DNA from 2 places in the Piscinibacter sp. HJYY11 genome. Region 2 is predicted to be linked to the other one. Evidence: predicted binding sites of a transcription regulator. Region 2 holds the regulator's gene; the other holds the start of a gene.
What was found. Region 2 encodes FNR, which switches genes on or off when oxygen is low (the NO sensors DNR and NnrR bind a similar motif). Its sites were predicted from a motif close to TTGATNNNNATCAA; they were not measured.
Positions count from the first base shown of each region.

Region 1: a site for FNR is predicted at 1,484-1,497, ahead of cyoA (ubiquinol oxidase subunit II). Genes of this name have one in related genera too.

Region 1 covers NZ_JAERQZ010000001.1:4,509,953-4,513,352, reverse strand. The annotation lists gene cyoB (cytochrome o ubiquinol oxidase subunit I) at 1-299, opposite strand, end outside; gene cyoA (ubiquinol oxidase subunit II) at 314-1,306, opposite strand; gene JI745_RS21175 (MFS transporter) at 1,602-2,936, shown strand; gene JI745_RS21170 (RNA methyltransferase) at 2,944-3,400, opposite strand, start outside.
Region 2 covers NZ_JAERQZ010000001.1:389,829-393,228, forward strand. The annotation lists gene ccoG (cytochrome c oxidase accessory protein CcoG) at 1-303, shown strand, start outside; gene JI745_RS01775 (nitrogen fixation protein FixH) at 337-570, shown strand; gene JI745_RS01780 (hypothetical protein) at 573-836, shown strand; gene fnr (fumarate/nitrate reduction transcriptional regulator Fnr) at 852-1,622, opposite strand; gene hemN (oxygen-independent coproporphyrinogen III oxidase) at 1,725-3,146, shown strand; gene JI745_RS01795 (sulfite exporter TauE/SafE family protein) at 3,146-3,400, shown strand, end outside.

The sequences.
Region 1 (3,400 bases), 4.1 Mb from region 2:
TTGTCGCCGAAGGCGATGGCCTGCTGCAGCCGCATCATGAGCGCGTCGGCGAAGCCGCGCAGCAGCATCACCAGGCCCAGCACGATGTACATGATGCCGATCTTCTTGTGGTCGATGCTGGTGAGCCAGTCGCGCCACAGCGGGCCCCAGACGCGGTAGCGCGTCATCAGGACGAGCATCACCGAGCCCCCCAGCACCACCATCGCGAAGGTGGCCCAGATGATCGGGTCGTGCGGGATCGCGTCGGGGCCGAGGCGGCCGAAGACGAGTGTTTGCAGGTTGAGGGAAGCGGTAGACATATCGGCGGGCCGGCTCAGCGGCGCATCACGGCGAGCTCACCACCGTCCTGCAGGACGGGCGAGCCGGTCGGGTTGTCGGGGGTGCAGAGCGCGGTGGCGACGTACAGGCGCTCGCCTTCGCGCCAGGGCTTGCGCTCGAGGTAGGCCAGGCCTTGCCTGCCCATGCCGCCGGCGGCGTCGATGGCCATCATCTCGTTCATGCACATCTTGGCGGTGTCGACACAGCGGTTGAGCACGGCATCAAACAGCTTCGGGTCTACACGGCCATAGCGGCGCACCGGCTCCTTCGCGCTCGGCTGCTCGAGCTTCAGGTAGACGGCGCGGGTGAGCTCGTCGTTCGTGGCCTTGTGGCTCTCGACCCAGCGTGCGAAGCCGGTGTCCGACAGGCCGTGGAACTTGAAGCGCATGTGCGAGAAGCCATCGCCGCTGAAGTTGGCCGAGAAGCCGTCATAGACGCCGGCGCGGTTGATCACCGCGTGCAGCTTGGTTTCCATGCCCGGCATCGCGTAGATCTGGCCGGCGAGCGCGGGGATGTAGAAGGAGTTCATCACCGTCGACGAGGTGATGCGGAACTGGATCGGCCGGTCGACCGGCGCGGCCAGCTCGTTGACGGTGGCGATGCCCTGCTCGGGGTAGAGGAAGAGCCACTTCCAGTCGAGCGCGACCACCTGCACCACCAGCGGCTTGGCCTTCGGGTCCTGCGGGTCGATGGGGCGTTGCGCGTCGATGCGCTGCAACGGGCGCCACGGGTCGAGCTTGTGCGTGCTGATCCAGGTGAGCGCCCCCAGGGCGATGATGATCAGGAGCGGCGCGCCCCAGATCACGAGCTCGAGCTTGGTGGAGTGGTCCCACTCGGGGTCGTAGGTCGCTTCGGTGTTGGTCTCGCGGTAGCGCCACGCGAAGAGCAGCGTGAGCAGGATCACCGGGATGATGATGATGAGCATTAGCACCGTCGACGAGACGATGAGGTCGGCCTGCTGAGAGGCGATGTCGCCCGAAGGGTTCATCACCACGGTGTCGCAGCCGGCCAGCAAGGCGGCGGGCGCCAGCCAGCCAAGGGCACGGCCCGAGCGCAGTCGGCGGTTCTTCAGGAGAGGCACAGGTGTCGTAGGCACGGTGTCGAAGGGGCTCGTGGGGCGCAGGGGAAACCACACTTGCGCACGTGAAGCCGCAATGTAGACAGATTGACCCAGATCAACCATTGGACAATTTGTCCCACCCCTCTGGCGAGAGGAACACCTCTGCCATCCCGGGCTTGGGTGGCGTATCCTCGTTCGCACCTCTGTCCTGCCTTGCCGCCCGATGTCGAGCACCGCCCACCCCGCCCTCCCCACCCACCGGACCAGCAGCATCCATCACGCGCCGGGCAGCACACAGCACGAGCGCGTGGCGCCGGGCGACATCGCCGTCGGCGTGGTGATCGGCCGGGCGTCCGAGTATTTCGACTTCTTCGTCTACGGCATCGCCTCGGCGCTGGTCTTCCCGGCGGTGTTCTTCCCCTTTGCCGGCCGGCTGGAGGGCATCCTCTACGCCTTTGCGCTCTTCGCGTTTGCGTTCGTCGTTCGCCCGATCGGCACGCTGGCGGGCATGGAGATCCAGCGCCGCTTCGGCCGCAGCACCAAGCTCACCGTCGCGCTCTTCCTGCTGGGCACGTCCACCGTCAGCATGGCGCTGCTGCCCGGTTACGACACCTGGGGCGACCTCGCGATCGTGCTGCTGGCCGTGTGCCGCATCGGCCAGGGCCTGGCGATGGGCGCTTCGTGGGACGGCCTGCCCTCGCTGCTGGCGCTCAACTCGCCCAGGCACCGCCGCGGCTGGTACGCGATGCTCGCGCAGCTGGGCGCACCGCTCGGCTTCCTGATCGCCTGCAGCCTCTTCGCCTACCTGTGGAAGAACCTCGACGCTGCCGACTTCCTCACCTGGGGCTGGCGCTACCCGTTCTACGCCGCGTTCGCGATCAACGTGGTGGCGCTCTTTGCGCGCCTGCGCCTGGTCGTCACCCACGAGTACGAGCGTGACCTCAACGCCCGCGAGCTCGAGCCCTGCAACGAAGGCGAGCTCTTCCGCAAGCAGGGCCGGCACATCGTGATCGGCGCCTTCGCGGCGCTCGCCAGTTATGCGCTCTTCCACATCGTGACGGTGTTCCCGCTGTCGTGGATCCTGCTGTACTCCGACCAGGTGACGGGCGAATTCCTCGCGGTGCAGATCGTGGGCGCGGTGCTGGCCGCGCTGGCCATGCCCGTCTCCGGCCTGATCGCCGACCGCATCGGCCGCCGCCGCACGCTGGCGCTGCTGGCGGTGCTGATCGCCGTCTTCAGCCTCTTCGCGCCGCTGCTGCTCGATGGCGGCGCCTTGGGGCAGGACCTCTTCATCCTCGTCGGCTTCGTGCTGATGGGCCTGTCGTACGGCCAGGCGGCCGGTGCCGTCACGGCCAACTTCGCGTCGAAGTTCCGCTACACCGGCGCGGCGCTCACCTCAGACCTGGCCTGGCTGGTGGGCGCGGCCTTCGCGCCGCTGGTGGCGCTGGGCTTCTCGGCCCGCTTCGGGCTGGGCGCGGTGACGGTCTACCTGCTGTCGGGCTGCGTGTGCACGCTGTTGGCCCTGCGTGCGAGCCGCTCGCTCGCGGCGCGCGACTGACTCAGCGTCAATTCGAGACGGGCCGCACCGGCACCACACGCCGCTGCCGGGGGGCCACCGGTTCTTCCGTCGCGCTGATGCGCGCGCGCAGCTGGCCACAGCCGCCGTCGACGTCCTGTCCCGCCGAGTGGCGCAGCTTGGTCAGCACGCCGCGCTGGTGCAGGCGGCGCGCGAGGGAGGCGGCCTTCTCCCATGAGGGCCGCTGGTAGGGCAACCCGTCGATCTGGTTGTACGGGATCATGTTCATCACTGCGTACTTGCCCTTGAGCAGGCGCACGATGCCGTCGAGCTCGTCGTCGTTGTCGTTGATGCCCTCCAGCAGCGTCCACTGGTACTGGATCGGGTAGTGCGTGAGGCGGGCGTAGCGCTCGCCCTCTTCCACCAGGTCAGCCGGGTCGATGCGCGGGGCGCGCGGCAGCAGCTCGGCGCGCAGCTCGGGTTTCGTGGAGTGCAGCGAGAGCGCG
Region 2 (3,400 bases):
GTGGATGACGGTGCTGTCGAGAACGTCTACCGGCTGCAGGTGATGAACGCCACCGAGGCCACGCAGCGCTACCGCGTCTCGCTCGATGGGCTGGACGGTGCCGCGATCAGCTCGCGCGCCGACTTCGAGGTGGGTGCGGCCGAGGCGCGCTGGTGGCCGGTGAGCGTGCAGGTGCCGCACGGCGTGGCCAGGTCGCTGGGCGCCGGTGCGCACGCCATCCGCTTCCGCATCGAGCGGCTGGCGCATGGGGAAGACGGGGCGGCGGTGGTCGACGAGAAGTCGACCTTCGTCGTGCCGCGATGAAGCGTGGATGAGTTGGAAACAGGAGACCTTGCGATGAACGCCAATGTGAAGACCGTTCCGGCACCCACGCCCTGGTGGCGCGTGGGCATGGTGTGGCTGGTGCTGGCCGGGCCTGCGGCCGTGGTGCTGGCCGGCATCGTCACGCTGAAGATCGCGCTGACACACGTGGACCCGGTGGTGCAGGTGCCGGCGGCGGTGGCCGACAGCTCGGGCTCCATGAGCCCGGCGCTGAAGGCTCGCAACCACGCGGCCACGCCGACGCCCTGACCATGTTGTCGCCGGCCTTCCGCCAGCGGGCGCTGCAGATCCTGTGGCCGTCGTTCCTGATGGCCGGGGTGCTGGAGATGCTGCTGTTTGCGGTGATCGACCCGAGCGACCTGCGGTGGTTCGGCGGGGAGGTGGTCGGCTGGCCCAGGCAGGCAGTCTATACGGCCACCTTTTTCATCTGCTGGGGGGTGATGGCGGTGTCGGGGGCGGTGACGGTGCTCTTGATGAAGGCCGACAGCGAGGTGAACCGGCAAGACCCGTTCTAGCAGTGTGAACAGACCCTAGCAGCGAGCGCTGTTGACGAGGCGACGCAGCCCTTCGGCATCCAGGATGCGAATGTCCCGCTGCTTCACCTCCAGCAGCCCGTCATCGTGAAACTTCGAGAAGGTTCGGCTCACCGTTTCGAGCTTGAGCCCGAGGTAGGAGCCGATCTCCTCGCGCGTCATGCGCAGCACGAGAGACGATGACGAGAACCCGCGAGCCTGCAGGCGCTGCGTGAGGTTCAGCAGGAACGCCGCCAGCCGCTCCTCGGCCCGCATCGACCCGAGCAGCAGCATCACGCCATGGTCGCGCACGATCTCGCGGCTCATGATCTTGTGGAACTGCCGCTGCAGCTCACCGAACTCGCGTGACAGCGACTCGAGCTGCGAATACGGGATCACGCACAGCTGCGAATCCTCCAGCGCCACCGCGTTGCAGCTGTGCCGCTCGTGGCCGATGCCGTCGAGCCCCAGCAATTCGCCGGCCATCTGGAAGCCGGTCACCTGGTCTCGCCCGTCTTCGAGCGACACGCAGGTCTTGAAGAAGCCGGTGCGCACCGCATACAGGCACTGGAAGCTGTCGCCCACGCGGAAGAGCAGGTCGCCCCGCGCGACGCTGCGCCGCGTGGTGACGAGCGTGTCGAGCCGGTCCATGTCGGCCTGCGGCAGGCCCACGGGCAGGCACAGCTCGCGCAGGCTGCAGCTGGAGCAGGCCACCTTGAGCGCGGGCGCCGGTGCGGCAGCGCGGGTGCTGCGCTTGCTGGCGGCGAAGGACGGGACGGTGTCGGTCATGTGATGCATCTCAAGCCTGCGAGGATTCTGTTGGTGCAGGCCGTCACGGCGCTTGACCGGCGTCAATGCGCGCGCGGGTCGCCTTGGCACAGTGGGGGCACCATGAGCGACGTCCTGTGTCCACCGGCTGCGCCCAGCGCAACGCCCCATTTCCAGATCACGCCCGAGCTGCTGCAGCGCTACGACGTCGCCGGCCCGCGCTACACCTCGTACCCCACGGCCGACCGCTTCGTCGAAGCGTTTGGTCAGGCCGACCATGAGCGTGCCGCACGGCTGCGTGCGCAAGGTGCTGCCGCTGCGCCGTTGTCGGTCTACGTGCACATTCCGTTCTGCGAATCGGTGTGCTACTACTGTGCCTGCAACAAGGTCGTGACCCGCGACCATGGGCGCGCTGCGGTCTACCTCGACGCGCTCGAACAGGAGATGGACCTGCACACCGCGCTGCTCGGCGTGGGGCAGAGCGTCTCGCAGCTGCACCTGGGCGGCGGCACGCCCACCTTCCTCGGCGATGACGAGCTGAGCCGCCTGCTGGGCGCGCTGCGACGGCATTTCAGGATCGCCCCGGGCGCGGAGATGTCGATCGAGGTCGACCCGCGGACCGTCACGCGCGAGCGGCTGCAGCACCTTTTCACGCTCGGCTTCAACCGCCTGAGCTTCGGCGTGCAGGACTTCGACGAACAGGTGCAGCGCGCGGTGCACCGCGTTCAGCCCTTCGAGTCGGTGCGCGCCTTGATGGAGGCTTCTCGCGAGATCGGCTTCGAGTCGGTCAACGTCGACCTGATCTACGGCCTGCCCAGGCAGAACCCGGTGTCGTTTGGGAGGACGGTGCAGCAGGTCACCTCGCTGCGGCCCGACCGCATCGCGCTCTACGCCTATGCGCACCTGCCGCAGCGCTTCAAGCCCCAGCGTCGCATCGAGATCAGCGAGCTGCCGCCCGCAGGCCACCGCGTGGGCATGCTGAGCGACGCGATCGCGGCGTTTCTGGCGGCTGGCTACACCTACATCGGCATGGACCATTTCGCGCTGCCCGACGATGCCCTCGCCGTGGCCAAGCGCCAGGGCCGGCTGCACCGCAACTTCCAGGGCTACAGCACGCAGCCCGACTGCGATCTCGTGGCCCTCGGCGTGTCGGCCATCGGCCACATCGGTGCGACCTACAGCCAGAACGCGAAGACACTGCCCGAGTACTACGACGCGCTGGCCCAGGGCCAGCTGCCCATCGTGCGCGGCCTGGCGCTCACACGCGACGACCTGGTGCGCCGCGCGGTGATCATGGCGCTCATGTGCCAGGGCCGACTGGAGTTCGAATCGGTCGAGCTGGCGCACCTGGTCGACATGCGCGAGTACTTCAGCCGCGAGCTTGCGCAACTGGAGACGCTGGCTGAGCAGGGGCTGGTCGAGATCGAGCCGCGTGCGATCCAGGTCACCCGCATGGGCTGGCACTTCGTGCGCGCGGTGGCGATGGTGTTCGACCGCCACCTGCAGGCCGACCGCCAGCGCGAGAGGTTCTCTCGCATCATCTGATGGAACTCGCGCTCGTCTTCAGCGCGGCCTTGATGGGCCTGGCCGGCGTGCCGCACTGCCTGGCGATGTGCGGCGGCACGAGTGCGGGGGTGATCCGGGCGTGTGGCGGCGCAAACCAGGCGACGCTGGGCTTTCACGTCGGGCGTCTCACGGGCTATGCCGCCGGTGGCGCGGTGGCCGCATCGAGCGTGGCACTGCTGCGTCAGCTTGGCGAAGCAGCGCCTGCTTTGCGGCCCGTCTGGGTGCTCGTGCAC